Regions from separate parts of the Solibacillus sp. FSL K6-1126 genome, predicted to be linked through region 2. Evidence: a T-box and tRNA genes for the amino acid it is inferred to sense, from the RefSeq annotation. Region 2 holds a T-box; the other holds one or more tRNA genes.
The links. A T-box is a leader RNA that pairs with one kind of tRNA and senses whether it is charged. The one in region 2 lies ahead of cysS (cysteine--tRNA ligase), so its partner is inferred to be a tRNA-Cys.
Positions count from the first base shown of each region.

Region 1: it has a tRNA-Cys gene. The T-box ahead of cysS (cysteine--tRNA ligase) is inferred to sense a tRNA for this amino acid. The anticodon was not compared.

Region 1 covers NZ_JBBOPD010000001.1:3,639,532-3,647,083, forward strand. The annotation lists gene MHH44_RS18145 (S66 peptidase family protein) at 186-1,097, opposite strand; gene MHH44_RS18150 (DMT family transporter) at 1,225-2,103, shown strand; gene nagB (glucosamine-6-phosphate deaminase) at 2,134-2,865, opposite strand; tRNA gene MHH44_RS18160 (tRNA-Leu) at 3,278-3,358, opposite strand; tRNA gene MHH44_RS18165 (tRNA-Cys) at 3,403-3,476, opposite strand; tRNA gene MHH44_RS18170 (tRNA-Gly) at 3,482-3,556, opposite strand; tRNA gene MHH44_RS18175 (tRNA-Gln) at 3,569-3,643, opposite strand; tRNA gene MHH44_RS18180 (tRNA-His) at 3,667-3,742, opposite strand; tRNA gene MHH44_RS18185 (tRNA-His) at 3,782-3,857, opposite strand; tRNA gene MHH44_RS18190 (tRNA-Trp) at 3,890-3,963, opposite strand; tRNA gene MHH44_RS18195 (tRNA-Tyr) at 3,974-4,057, opposite strand; tRNA gene MHH44_RS18200 (tRNA-Thr) at 4,064-4,139, opposite strand; tRNA gene MHH44_RS18205 (tRNA-Phe) at 4,147-4,222, opposite strand; tRNA gene MHH44_RS18210 (tRNA-Asp) at 4,245-4,320, opposite strand; tRNA gene MHH44_RS18215 (tRNA-Met) at 4,324-4,398, opposite strand; tRNA gene MHH44_RS18220 (tRNA-Val) at 4,417-4,492, opposite strand; tRNA gene MHH44_RS18225 (tRNA-Glu) at 4,520-4,594, opposite strand; tRNA gene MHH44_RS18230 (tRNA-Ser) at 4,612-4,703, opposite strand; tRNA gene MHH44_RS18235 (tRNA-Asn) at 4,713-4,788, opposite strand; rRNA gene rrf (5S ribosomal RNA) at 4,803-4,918, opposite strand; rRNA gene MHH44_RS18245 (23S ribosomal RNA) at 5,039-7,552, opposite strand, start outside.
Region 2 covers NZ_JBBOPD010000001.1:6,846-14,397, reverse strand. The annotation lists gene MHH44_RS00090 (PIN/TRAM domain-containing protein) at 1-722, shown strand, start outside; gene ispD (2-C-methyl-D-erythritol 4-phosphate cytidylyltransferase) at 736-1,416, shown strand; gene ispF (2-C-methyl-D-erythritol 2,4-cyclodiphosphate synthase) at 1,538-2,014, shown strand; gene gltX (glutamate--tRNA ligase) at 2,221-3,681, shown strand; T-box leader at 3,782-4,003, shown strand; gene cysS (cysteine--tRNA ligase) at 4,097-5,500, shown strand; gene MHH44_RS00065 (Mini-ribonuclease 3) at 5,501-5,914, shown strand; gene rlmB (23S rRNA (guanosine(2251)-2'-O)-methyltransferase RlmB) at 6,052-6,780, shown strand; gene MHH44_RS00055 (NYN domain-containing protein) at 6,785-7,297, shown strand; gene sigH (RNA polymerase sporulation sigma factor SigH) at 7,392-7,552, shown strand, end outside.

The DNA of each region.
Region 1 (7,552 bases), 3.6 Mb from region 2:
TCGGCATCCCCAACTAATGGTCAAACCGATGACCCTTTACCGTTTACACTGTTACCTTTCACACATAACCAACTATAGTAAAAGCTAACACAATCGTAATTGAGTATTTTTGCTCGCCCGTTATTAAAAGACACCTGCTCACTTACACGTGAAAAGGTGTCTTTGCTTTTTATTTCAGCTAAATCCTACTCTACACCCGGTAAAATGCTTAATGTCTTTTCATCTGCATCTAATAATACGTCCACACCTAATGGAATCGCAATATTAGGCTCGCAGTGGCCAATTTTAAACCCTGCTACTGCCGGTTTGTTAAACGGCTTCAAATACCCTTCTATTACCTTCAGCACATCTTCATAGCTGTATGTATCATCCGGCATATTAAAGTCTGCTATTACAAAGCCTGCTGCAAGCTCCAGCTTTCTTGAAAGACGCAGCTGATTCAGCATTAAATCAATTTGCTCAATTGTTTCACCTAAATCTTCAAGTAGTAAAATTTTATTGCGCACATCAATTTCAAATTTAGTTCCAAGTGTGCTGACAATACGGTTTAAATTTCCGCCTGTCAATTCGCCGCGTACAGCTCCCGGTATAATTGTCGTAAGAGGTGAAATGCTTTCTGTATACTGAATTTCAATCGGCTGGAATAGCTGCTGGAACATTTTTTTAGAAAGAGGGTCCAGTTCCCCTTTTGGACTAGACAGCATCGGACCATGGAATGTCACTAAATTTGCAAACTCGTTTACTTGTGTATGTAAAGTCGTCACATCGGAAAAGCCCCAAATTATTTTCGGATTGTCCTCGATTAATGGATAGCTTATCTTATCGATGATTCTTGAGATTCCGTAGCCGCCCTTCACTAAAAAGACTGCCTTCACTTCCGGATCAACAATCATTTGGTGGAAGTCTTTAATCCGCTCCTCGTCGGAACCTGCCAAATAGCCTTCGTATGCCTGTACCGTATTACCAAGCTTATACTTTAAACCTAATTCCTCTAAAAACGCTAATTTATCCCCTAATGATTCTATATTAAGCGGACTACTTAAATTAACTAATCCTACTGTATCGCCATGCTGTAACCTTGCTGGTCGAATTTTCATGCCAATGACCTCCTTTTGCTTCTGTCGTTATTGTATCATAGCGTTTTATGTAAAGCGCATTGCAAATTCCATGTGGTTGTCCCTATAATAGATAAAATCAATTTCCAATATAAGGAGATGCTCAATAATGAAATTTCCACCACAGCTACTGCTCATTTTGGCTACTTTATTGTGGGGTGGCAACTTTGTAATTGGACGAGCTGTTTCAGGAGATATTCCTCCGATTACACTTGCCTTTTTACGTTGGATTGTCGCCTTTCTAGTATTTTTCCCAATCGCTTACAACCGGACGAAAAAAGAATGGCCTGCGCTGAAACAGCATTGGGGTGCTGTCATCATTTTAGCAATAACAGGAGTTGCCGCATTCAATACACTCGTCTACATCGGCTTGCATGATACAACATCCATTAATGCATCTTTAATGAATTCATCAACACCGATTATTATATACATACTGAGCTTTATCTTTTTAAAAGAACGGTTAACGAAGTTCCAAATGATCGGCACACTGCTTTCTTTAGCCGGAGTGCTCTTTATTATATCCGGAGGCTCATTACAAAGCCTGCTTTCATTTTCATTCAACAAAGGGGACTTAATCGTTTTGATTGCGGTAGTGTGCTGGAGTTTCTATTCATTACTCATTAAAAAGTACGCAGGTAAGCTGCCGGGTTATTCAACGTTTTTAGTGACGATTGCAATCGGAGCTATTATGTTACTTCCGTTCGCAGTATATGAACTACTAACAACATCACAAGCAATCGTATGGAACGCTTCGACAATTGGGGCGATTTTTTATGTAGGGATCATTGCTTCGATAGTTGCCTTTTTAAGCTGGAACAATGGCGTTGTCTCATTAGGAGCAAACAAAGCAGGAATCTATTTAAACTTCATTCCTCTATTTGCCACAATCTTTGCTGTACTGTTTTTAAATGAGCAACTCCTCATCGCTCAAGTAATCGGAGGCATTGCGGTAATTACAGGAGTATTTATTTCATCGATCAAATAATGGAGTGCACAATGTATGCACTCCTTTACCTTATTTTACATCTGTATAAATAACCGTCACATCTGGATGGTTGTGCAGTGCGCTCGCAGGGAAATCTTCTGTTACGACACCGCTGCGTAAACGTTCAAATGCCTCCTGTTTTGATGCACCTGAAATTAATAATACAATCTTTTTAGAACTTAAAATCGTTTTGATTCCCATTGTAATGGCATGTGTCGGCACATCATCAATTGAATCAAAATAGACTTGATTCGCTTCACGTGTAGACTGTGCAAGCTCTACAATATTTGTACCTAAATCAAAAGGAGTTCCAGGTTCATTAAAACCGATATGTCCATTTACACCAATTCCTAAAAGCTGTATATCAATATTTCCCGCCGCATTAATCAATGCATCATATTCAGCGGCAGCTTTTTCTAAATTCGACTTATTACCAGCTGGTAAATAAATATTTTCCCGTTTCATATCGATATGATTAAACAGGTTATAGTCCATATAATAATGGTAGCTCGCTTCATTTGCCGGATTAATACCGATATATTCATCCAAGTTGAAAGACTTGGCTTGTTTAAAAGATACTTCGCCTGCCTTATACGCAGCTACAAGCTTTTTATAAAAGCCTTCCGGGGTACCTCCTGTAGCCATTCCAAATACCGTTGAACTATCCTTTTTTAATTGATCTATAAAAATTGTTGCAGCAATTTTACTCAACTCACCATAGTTTGCCGCTTCAATCCACTTAAAATTTGTTGCTACATTCATTTGTTTAATTCCCTACTTCCTCGCTATATTCCATAATTTATATCACTTAAATAAAATGCGTTTTTTTAAAATTCATTCCTAACATCACTATGTTAATTTTATAGTAAATAATTTTAATACGCCAGAAAAAACGTGCAGGATTTTCTGGAAAACATACTAATTTCCTTTGTATATAATATGATATTCTCCCATACTAATTTCCCAATATTCCGTACGCAGACTTTATTTTTCTCATTATCATATAAAAGAATCGATGAATCTATTCTTTCCTAATTTCACTTATAAATACCACTGTTGAAGTCGGATTCTATAATCTATTCTATGCTCTCTAAAAAGATTATGGGACTTTATATATCGATTATAAAAATAAAAAAAGACCTCACAGTATGAACTGTGAAGTCTTTTTTTCAGATACCGAGTGTGGGACTTGAACCCACACGCCTCGCGGCAACGGATTTTGAGTCCGTCGTGTCTGCCATTCCACCAACTCGGCAAAATAAGGTAAAAAAAAATCGGTTTCTCCGATTAAATAAAATATGGAGGCGGCAACCGGATTTGAACCGGTGATAAAGGTGTTGCAGACCTGTGCCTTACCACTTGGCTATGCCGCCATATTTGGAGCGGAAGACGAGGTTCGAACTCGCGACCCCCACCTTGGCAAGGTGGTGTTCTACCACTGAACTACTTCCGCAAAATAAAAAAATGGCTGGGGTACCTGGATTCGAACCAGGGCATGACGGAATCAAAATCCGTTGCCTTACCGCTTGGCTATACCCCAAATATTTAAATTATGATATAGAATGGGGCGACTGATGGGAATCGAACCCACGAATGCCTGAACCACAATCAGGTGCGTTAACCACTTCGCCACAACCGCCACTATATTATAATTTTAACACTTAAACCTAAATAAAAATGGGGCGACTGATGGGAATCGAACCCACGAATGCCTGAACCACAATCAGGTGCGTTAACCACTTCGCCACAACCGCCACTATATTATTTTAAGTATTTTTAAGTTATTTGGCAGGGGCAGTAGGAATCGAACCCACACTGACGGTTTTGGAGACCGTAGTTCTACCTTTAAACTATGCCCCTATCAAAAGGATGGTGGAGGGGGACGGATTCGAACCGCCGAACCCTAAGGAGCGGATTTACAGTCCGCCGCGTTTAGCCACTTCGCTACCCCTCCAGGTAATGGTGCCGGCGAAAGGAGTCGAACCCTCGACCTACTGATTACAAGTCAGTTGCTCTACCAACTGAGCTACACCGGCAAAAATATGGTGGGTTTGGACGGAATCGAACCGCCGACACTTAGAGCTTCAATCTAATGCTCTACCAACTGAGCTACAAACCCACAAATTAATTTTTTAAAAAAATGGCGGTCCCGACCGGGATCGAACCGGCGATCTCCTGCGTGACAGGCAGGCATGTTAACCGCTACACCACGGGACCATTTGGTTGCGGGGGCAGGACTTGAACCTGCGACCTTCGGGTTATGAGCCCGACGAGCTACCACTGCTCCACCCCGCGATAATACTATTTGTTTAATGGTGGAGGATGACGGGCTCGAACCGCCGACCCCCTGCTTGTAAGGCAGGTGCTCTCCCAGCTGAGCTAATCCTCCAATGCTGGATACTACTTATGTATCTTTTGGTGACCCGTACGGGATTCGAACCCGTGTTACCGCCGTGAAAGGGCGGTGTCTTAACCACTTGACCAACGGGCCTCTTTATAAATTAAGCCTGGCGGAGAGTAAGGGATTTGAACCCTTGATGCAGGGTTACCCGCATACACGATTTCCAATCGTGCTCCTTCGGCCACTCGGACAACTCTCCAAGATTTAATGGCTCCGAAGGCAGGACTCGAACCTGCGACCTGCCGGTTAACAGCCGGATGCTCTACCAACTGAGCTACTTCGGAATAATTCTATAACAGCCTAGCGACGTCCTACTCTCACAGGGGGAAGCCCCCAACTACCATCGGCGCTAAAGAGCTTAACTTCCGTGTTCGGTATGGGAACGGGTGTGACCTCTTTGCCATCATCACTAGACTATTTAATCGAAAGACATTATTTATTGTATCATACTTTTCTTATTTGTCAAGTATTTATATAATAATTTTTCATTCTTTCAAAACTGGATAAACGTTTCATTGAATTGAGCAATAAAATGTGGTTAAGTCCTCGACCGATTAGTATTCGTCAGCTGCATGCGTCACCGCACTTCCACCTCGAACCTATCTACCTGATCGTCTTTCAGGGGTCTTACTTACTTGCGTAATGGGAAATCTCATCTTGAGGGGGGCTTCATGCTTAGATGCTTTCAGCACTTATCCCGTCCATACATAGCTACCCAGCGATGCCTTTGGCAAGACAACTGGTACACCAGCGGTATGTCCATCCCGGTCCTCTCGTACTAAGGACAGCTCCTCTCAAATTTCCTACGCCCACGACGGATAGGGACCGAACTGTCTCACGACGTTCTGAACCCAGCTCGCGTACCGCTTTAATGGGCGAACAGCCCAACCCTTGGGACCGACTACAGCCCCAGGATGCGATGAGCCGACATCGAGGTGCCAAACCTCCCCGTCGATGTGGACTCTTGGGGGAGATAAGCCTGTTATCCCCGGGGTAGCTTTTATCCGTTGAGCGATGGCCCTTCCATGCGGAACCACCGGATCACTAAGCCCGTCTTTCGACCCTGCTCGACTTGTAGGTCTCGCAGTCAAGCTCCCTTATGCCTTTACACTCTACGAATGATTTCCAACCATTCTGAGGGAACCTTTGGGCGCCTCCGTTACTCTTTAGGAGGCGACCGCCCCAGTCAAACTGTCCGCCTGACACTGTCTCCTACCCCGCTAAGGGGCATGGGTTAGAAGTTCAATACAACCAGGGTAGTATCCCACCGACGCCTCCTTCGAAGCTGGCGCTCCGAGATCTCTGGCTCCTACCTATCCTGTACAAGTTGTACCAAAATTCAATATCAGGCTACAGTAAAGCTCCACGGGGTCTTTCCGTCCTGTCGCGGGTAACCTGCATCTTCACAGGTACTATAATTTCACCGAGTCTCTCGTTGAGACAGTGCCCAGATCGTTACGCCTTTCGTGCGGGTCGGAACTTACCCGACAAGGAATTTCGCTACCTTAGGACCGTTATAGTTACGGCCGCCGTTTACTGGGGCTTCAATTCACAGCTTCGCTTGCGCTAACCGCTCCTCTTAACCTTCCAGCACCGGGCAGGCGTCAGCCCCTATACGTCACCTTACGGTTTTGCAGAGACCTGTGTTTTTGCTAAACAGTCGCCTGGGCCTATTCACTGCGGCTTCTCTAGGCTATGCACCCAAAGAAGCACCCCTTCTCCCGAAGTTACGGGGTCATTTTGCCGAGTTCCTTAACGAGAGTTCTCTCGCACACCTTAGGATTCTCTCCTCGACTACCTGTGTCGGTTTGCGGTACGGGCACCTCTCACCTCGATAGAGGCTTTTCTTGGCAGTGTGAAATCAGGAACTTCGCTCATACGAGCTCGTCATCACAGCTCAACGTTAAAGTATGCGGATTTGCCTACATACACGCCTTACTGCTTGAACACGCGCAACCAACGGCGTGCTTACCCTATCCTACTGCGTCCCCCCATTTCTCAAACGGTGAGGAGGTGGTACAGGAATATCAACCTGTTGTCCATCGCCTACGCCTATCGGCCTCGGCTTAGGTCCCGACTAACCCTGAGCGGACGAGCCTTCCTCAGGAAACCTTAGTCATACGGTGCATGGGATTCTCACCCATGTTTCGCTACTCATACCGGCATTCTCACTTCTAACCGCTCCACCAGTCCTTCCGGTCTGACTTCAACGCTGTTAGAACGCTCTCCTACCACGCATACTCTAAGTATGCATCCACAGCTTCGGTGAATCGTTTAGCCCCGATACATTTTCGGCGCAGCGTCACTCGACCAGTGAGCTATTACGCACTCTTTAAATGATGGCTGCTTCTAAGCCAACATCCTGGTTGTCTAAGCAACGCCACATCCTTTTCCACTTAACGATTACTTGGGGACCTTAGCTGGTGGTCTGGGCTGTTTCCCTCTTGACTACGGATCTTATCACTCGCAGTCTGACTCCCGTGTATAAATATCCGGCATTCGGAGTTTGTCTGAATTCGGTAAAGCGAGATGCCCCCCTAGTCCAAACAGTGCTCTACCTCCGGTATTCTCAATCACGAGGCTAGCCCTAAAGCTATTTCGGAGAGAACCAGCTATCTCCAGGTTCGATTGGAATTTCTCCGCTACCCACACCTCATCCCCGCACTTTTCAACGTGCGTGGGTTCGGGCCTCCAGTGAGTGTTACCTCACCTTCACCCTGGACATGGGTAGATCACCTGGTTTCGGGTCTACGACCACGTACTAATTCGCCCTATTCAGACTCGCTTTCGCTGCGGCTCCGTCTTCTCAACTTAACCTCGCACGTAATCGTAACTCGCCGGTTCATTCTACAAAAGGCACGCTATCACCCATTAACGGGCTCTAACTACTTGTAGGCACACGGTTTCAGGATCTATTTCACTCCCCTTCCGGGGTGCTTTTCACCTTTCCCTCACGGTACTGGTTCACTATCGGTCACTAGGTAGTATTTAGCCTTGGGAGATGGTCCTCCCGGATTCCGACGGAATTTCACGTGTTCCGCCGTACTC
Region 2 (7,552 bases):
TTGTTCTTGGTTATCTTGGTTTCCGGCTAGGTTTTAGTAAACGGGATGAGCTGTTGCAGATTTTTTCCGGGAAATCGACGAAAAAGCGTCAGAGTGACGGTTCTGTCAAGGAAGTTCAAGATCAGGAGCAGTATAAATTACTTGATACAAGTGTCATTATTGATGGCCGTATTGCTGATATTTCAGCAACAGGGTTTGTTGAAGGGGTTTTAGTTGTACCTCAGTTTGTTTTGACGGAACTACAGCATATCGCGGATTCATCTGATACATTGAAGCGTACGCGTGGTCGCAGGGGTCTAGATATTTTAAAAAGGCTTCAGGACGAACGAGCGTCGAAAGTACTTATTACGGAAGTTGATTTTGAAGATGTGTCTGAAGTGGATTTAAAGTTGGTTCGATTAGCCAAAAACATGAGTGCCCAAATACTGACGAATGATTTTAACTTAAATAAGGTCTGTGAACTGCACCGTGTACAAGTATTGAATATTAATGATTTGGCAAATGCGGTGAAACCGGTCGTAATTCCGGGTGAAGATATGCAAGTCGTAGTCATTAAAGACGGGAAAGAACACAATCAAGGTGTGGCCTATTTAGATGACGGTACAATGATTGTAGTAGAGGGCGGCCGAAGCTATATTGGCCAGGCGATTACAGTGACGGTAACGAGCGTACTTCAAACATCAGCAGGGCGTATGATTTTCGCCAAGCCAAAAGAGGATTAGGATGTGAAGCATTTTGCGTTATGAAGTCGTTTTGCCGGCAGCAGGAAGTGGAAAGCGCATGGGTGCCGGGCAAAATAAATTATTTTTAAACTTAGCGGATAAACCGATTTTAGTTCATACACTTCTTGTTTTTGAACGTGATGAAAATTGTACAGGAATTTGGCTTGCCGTAAAAGATGAGGAACGGCCATTTATCCAGGCGCTCATCGAAAAACATAATATTACAAAAGTAAAAGGCCTGCCGACAGGTGGTGAAGAACGCCAACATTCAGTGCATTCGTGCATAAAAGAAATGAGTGCAGTGGATGTTGTCCTTGTTCATGATGCTGCAAGACCTTTTATTACTATTCCGAAAATTACCGAACTTGCAAAAGTCGCTTATGAAAAAGGAGCGGCTATTGCAGGAGTTCGTGCGAAGGATACGATGAAGGTCGTCCATAACGGTCTTATTAAAGAAACCGTTGACCGGGAGTCTTTATGGATGGTTCAAACACCACAAGCGTTCCGTTATGATTTACTGGCAGAAGCTGAGGATGTAGCTGAAAAGGTGGGTTTTTTAGGAACGGATGAAGCGATGCTCGTGGAGCGTTTAGGACATGATATTCATATTGTGGAATGCAGTTATGAAAATGTAAAAATGACAACGCAGGAAGATCTGATTTTTGGGGAAGCTATTTTAAAACAACGAAAATAGAAGATACCTTGAAAAGAAAATAGGTTTGCGAGGCTTTTTTCGGACAAGTTGATTATACTAATGATAATGAGATTACCAGAAAGAAGGTGAAGGCTAGTTTACTTTGTAGGCTAGCAACGATATGTTTCGAATTGGACAAGGGTTTGACGTTCACGAATTTGCAGAAGGACGTCCATTAATTTTAGGTGGTATTACAATTCCACATGAGCGCGGTTTAGTAGGTCATTCAGATGCCGATGTACTTTTACATACAGTAACAGACGCGGCATTAGGTGCAATTGGTGAAGGGGATATCGGCCGTCACTTCCCTGATACAGATCCGGAGTGGAAAGATGCAGATTCAGCGAAGTTACTTGAACACATCTGGAAGATGGTTGAAGAGCGCGGATATAAATTAGGCAATGTGGATTGTACGATTATGGCACAGCGTCCGAAAATGGCCCCATATATTTCACAGATGCAAAACCGTATCGCACAACTACTGAATGCCGAACCTTCGCAAGTTAATGTAAAAGCGACAACAACAGAGAAGTTAGGTTTTGTGGGCCGTGAAGAAGGAATTGCAGCAATGGCAACGATTCTTTTAGTAAAAGCATAAAGTGCGATAAAATTGAGGGCGTGTGTCAAAAATCGGCACACGCTACTTTAATTTAATAACTTACAGTGGTAGAATGGTTAAAGTTTAAAAGACATCTATTGTGCCGATATTGGACAATATAATGTCCGTTCATATCCATATAAAAGTAAATTTATTATATTCGGAAAAGGTCGAGCGTTTTGACGCTAAAATTAGGAGGCAATATTATGACGAAAACAGTTCGCGTTCGTTATGCACCATCGCCAACAGGATTCTTACATATCGGTGGCGCACGTACAGCATTATTCAATTATTTATATGCAAAACATCACAACGGTACTTTTGTAGTACGTATTGAAGATACAGATATTGAGCGTAATGTAGAGGGCGGGGAAGCTTCTCAACTTGATAACTTACGCTGGTTAGGCATTACACCGGATGAATCGATTGATATCGGTGGCCCATATGCACCTTACCGTCAAATGGAACGTCTTGATATTTATAAAGAGCATGCAGAAAAAATGCTGGAAAACGGACAAGCGTATAAATGTTTCTGTACTTCAGAAGAGCTTGAAGCATCACGCGAAAAACAAAAAGCACAAGGTGTTGCAGCACCTGCATATGATGGAAAATGCCGTCATTTAACAGCAGAGGAAGTTGCTGAAAAAGAGGCTGCTGGTATCCCGCACACAATTCGTATGCGTGTTCCGGAAAATGTTACGTATCAGTTCACTGATTTAGTTCGCGGCGAAGTATCGTTCGAATCAAAAGATATCGGCGACTGGGTACTTGTAAAAGCAAACGGTATTCCAACATACAATTATGCGGTAGTACTGGATGACCACTTCATGGAAATTACACATGTATTCCGTGGGGAAGAGCATTTATCAAACACACCAAAACAAATGATGATTTTTGACGCATTCGGATGGGAATATCCGCAATATGGTCATATGACATTAATCGTAAATGAAGAGCGCAAGAAATTATCGAAACGTGATGAATCAATCATCCAGTTCGTTACACAATACAAGGACCTTGGTTACTTACCGGAAGCGATGTTTAACTTCTTTGCATTGCTTGGCTGGTCACCGGAAGGAGAAGAGGAAATCTTCTCACATGACGAATTTGTAAAGCTGTTTGATGAAAAACGCTTATCAAAATCACCATCTATGTTTGATAAAACAAAACTAACATGGATGAACAACCAATATATTAAAAAAATGTCTCATGAAGAGGTAGTTGCTTTAGCATTGCCACACTTGCAAAAAGCGGGCTTACTTCCAGAAGAGCTGTCAGAAGAGCAACATGCATGGGCTTCTGATTTAATCGCGCTTTACCATGAGCAAATGAGCTTCGGTGCAGAAATCGTAGAATTATCGAGCCAATTTTTCACAGAAGAAATTGCATATGATGAAGAAGCAAATGAAGTGTTAGCGGGTGAAACTGTGCCGGCTGTTATGGCTTCATTTAAAACTCAATTAGAAGCTTTAGAAACTTTTGATGCCGCTTCAATTAAAGCAGCGATTAAAGCTGTACAAAAAGAAACGGGTGTAAAAGGTAAAAATCTGTTTATGCCAATCCGTGTTGTGACGACTGGTCAAACACATGGTCCGGAATTACCGAATGCCATTGCTTTAATCGGCAAGGAAAAAACAATTGCCCGTGTTGAAAAATTTGCAAAGTAATTCATTTTGTAAATAGGGAGCTTACTTAACAGTTCTCTAGAATGGATAAAATGATTGATTTTTCTGAAAATAGATGTAAAATGAATATAATTCTATAAGTGATAGCACGTTGAGAAGGAGAAGTACGCTGCGCACCCCTTATTAGAGAGGATCACCACCGGCTGAAAGTGATCCAGGTTAAGGCAAAGCTGAAATGCACCTTTGAGTATTTAACTGAATTTGAAGTAGGTTAAATCGATTTGTCCACGTTACAGGACTTTAAGCGGAAAAAGTATGGCTACTTTTTCAACCAGAGTGGAACCGCGCATCTAGCGTCTCTGTCACCTTCTTTAGGTGATGGAGACGCTTTTTTCATTTTAATGGCAAATTAACCCAATACACACCGAAAAGAGCAATATGAAAAAGGAGAGGCAATATGACGATTCAAATCTTCAATTCGTTGACAAGACAAAAAGAACCATTTATTCCGTTGGAGGAAGGCAAAGTAAAAATGTATGTATGCGGACCGACTGTATACAATTACATTCATATTGGGAATTCCCGTCCGGTAATCGTCTATGATACAGTACGTCGCTATTTACAGTATGCAGGCTATGAGGTGAAATTCGTTTCGAACTTTACCGATGTGGATGACAAAATTATTAAAGCAGCAAATGAATTAGGTGAAGAAACTTCTGTCTTAACAGATCGCTTTATCGCTGCTTACTTTGAAGATATTACGGCGCTTGGATGCCAAAAGGCGGATGCCCATCCACGTGTAACAGAGCATATGGATGATATTATCGAGTTCATAAAAGTGCTGATCGACAAAGGCTACGCATATGAATCCCAAGGCGATGTTTATTATCGTACGCGTAAATTCAATGGCTACGGTAAGTTAAGTCACCAATCTATCGATGATTTAAAAGTAGGAGCACGTATTGAAGCCGGCGAGAAAAAGGAAGACCCGTTGGATTTCGCATTATGGAAAGCGGCGAAAGCAGGCGAAATTAAGTGGGCATCACCATGGGGAGAAGGACGTCCAGGATGGCATATTGAGTGTTCTGTAATGGCACGTGAGCATTTAGGTGATACAATCGATATTCACGCAGGCGGACAGGATTTAACATTCCCTCACCATGAAAACGAAATTGCCCAATCTGAAGCGCATAATGATAAAACATTCGCGCGTTATTGGATGCATAACGGCTATATTAATATTGATAATGAAAAAATGTCAAAATCACTGGGCAACTTTATATTAGTGAATGATATCCGCCAGCAAATTGACCCGCAAGTGTTGCGTTTCTTTATGCTGTCTGTTCATTACCGTAATCCGATCAACTTCGCTCAGGATTTAGTGGAAGCAGCTAAAAATGGTTTAGACCGTATTCGTACATCTTATACGAATGTGGAGCACCGTCTCACATCTTCTGCAAGTTTAGGGGATAACAGTGAGCAATGGCTTGAAAAAATTGGTCAGATTAAAGTTGATTTCGAAAACGCGATGAATGATGACTTTAATACAGCAAATGCGGTTTCGGCGCTATTTGAACTTTCCCATATTGCCAATGTGTATTTAAACGAAGCAAATACGGATAAAGAAGTATTGCAGGCAATTTTAACGATGTTTGATACAATTGGAAATGTACTAGGTATTCATATAAAAGTAGAAGCAGGCTTACTCGATGAAGAAATTGAGGCATTAATCGAGGAACGTAATCAAGCCCGCAAAAACCGTGATTTCGCTCGTTCAGATGAAATCCGTGACCAACTGCTGGGCATGGATATTGTGCTTGAAGACACTCGTCAAGGTACACGCTGGAAACGAGGACAGTAAATGCAAAATTTAACACCACATGATGTCATACAGCTAAATGCACTGGCGCTCGCTTATATGGGCGACGCCGTGCTGGAACAAAGAATTCGGGAACATTTAATATTGTCGGGCCGCGCAAAGCCTAACACATTGCATAAAGAGGCGACAAAATATGTTTCGGCCAAGTCCCAGTCCAATATTGTACATCGTATGATCGAAGAAAATTACTTAACAGAAGAAGAGCAAGCTGTTTTCCGTAGAGGACGCAATGCCAAATCAGGATCTGTTCCGAAAAACACAGATGTACGCACATATCGTAATAGCTCAGGATTTGAAGCGGTTTTAGGCTTCTTATTCCTTAGCAAAGAACATCATCGCGCAAATGAAATAATCGATTACGCAATCGAAATTGTCGAACAGGCAAAAGGAGTGTAACTATGGCAGAGAAAAGACAGCAAAATCGTAAACCAAAAGATTTTAAAGGGCGCGATAAAAAAGCAGATACTTTTAAAACTCAGGAGAAAAAGCAACAAGAAAAGCCGCAATCTGCCCAGGAAGAACTATCAGGAGAAATGATTGCAGGAAAAAATCCGGTACTTGAGGCACTTCGCGCAGGCCGAGAAATCAATAAGTTATGGATTGCTGAAGGCGTTAAGAAAACAGGTGTACAGGAGTTAATGGACTTAGCGAAAGAGCAAGGTGTCCTCGTGCAGTTTGTACCAAAGCAAAAAGTTGATAAGCTTGCAGAAAATCATCAGGGGATTGTGGCATCGGTCGCGGCATATGACTATGCAGAATTGGACGATCTATTTGCCGCAGCGAAGGCAAAAAGCGAAGACCCGTTCTTTTTAATACTGGACGAGTTGGAAGATCCGCATAACTTAGGATCGATTATGCGTACAGCAGATGCGATCGGTGCACATGGTATCATTATTCCGAAGCGTCGCGCAGTCGGTTTAACAGCAGTAGTTGCTAAAGCATCCACAGGTGCTATCGAGCATGTACCTGTTGTGCGTGTGACCAATTTGGCCCAAACGGTGGATGAGCTAAAAGACCGCGGTGTATGGATTGCCGGAACAGATGCAAAAGGTTCGGCAGATTATCGTAAAATGGATGCAACATTACCGCTTGCATTAATTATTGGTAGTGAAGGTAAGGGAATGAGCCGTCTTTTAAAAGATAAATGTGACTTCTTATATCACTTACCGATGGTTGGTCATGTAACATCATTGAATGCTTCCGTAGCAGCGGCATTACTTATGTATGAAGTGTACCGCAAACGACAAGAAGCTAACGGATGAGGTCATGCAGAACATATTGCTAGTAGACGGCTATAACATGATCGGTGCATGGAGTGAGCTTCGTCCGTTACGCGAGCCTCACTTCGAAGATGCACGTGATCGGTTAATTGAACGAATGGCGGAGTATAAAGCGCATACAGGCTGGCGTGTTATTGTTGTATTTGACGCGCATCTTGTTCCGGGCACTGAACAACTTTATATTCAGCATGCCGTGGAAGTGCTTTATACACGTAAAAACGAAACAGCGGACGAGCGCATTGAAAAATTATCGAACGAATTAAAAGGACGAAAAATCCAAATACACGTCGCAACATCCGATATGACTGAACAAAATGTTGTATTTGGTCATGGTGCATTAAGAAAATCGGCACGTGAGCTTGAAATTGAAATGCAAATTATTCAATCTAAAATTTCATCCAAAGTAAAAGAATCGACCGACGAAAAACCGGCCTCAAGAATCAAGCTATCAAAAGAAGTGGAACTACAGTTTGAAAAATGGAGAAGAGGGCTCAAGTAATAGATTGCCCGTTATTTCCAATTAAGTTATACTATTCCTAATTATTCTAGCGTAACTGAGGTGATTTTCATTGCTTAAAAGTGAGAAGTTACAAATGGTACTACGTTTTGAACATTTGACAGATGAAGAGCTTGTAGAACAAGTGCATCTAGGCAATACAGATGCGTTAGATTTTTTAATTTCAAAATACCGATTGTTTGTTAAGGCGAAAGCGCGGTCGTATTTTTTAATTGGTGCGGACAAAGAAGATATAAT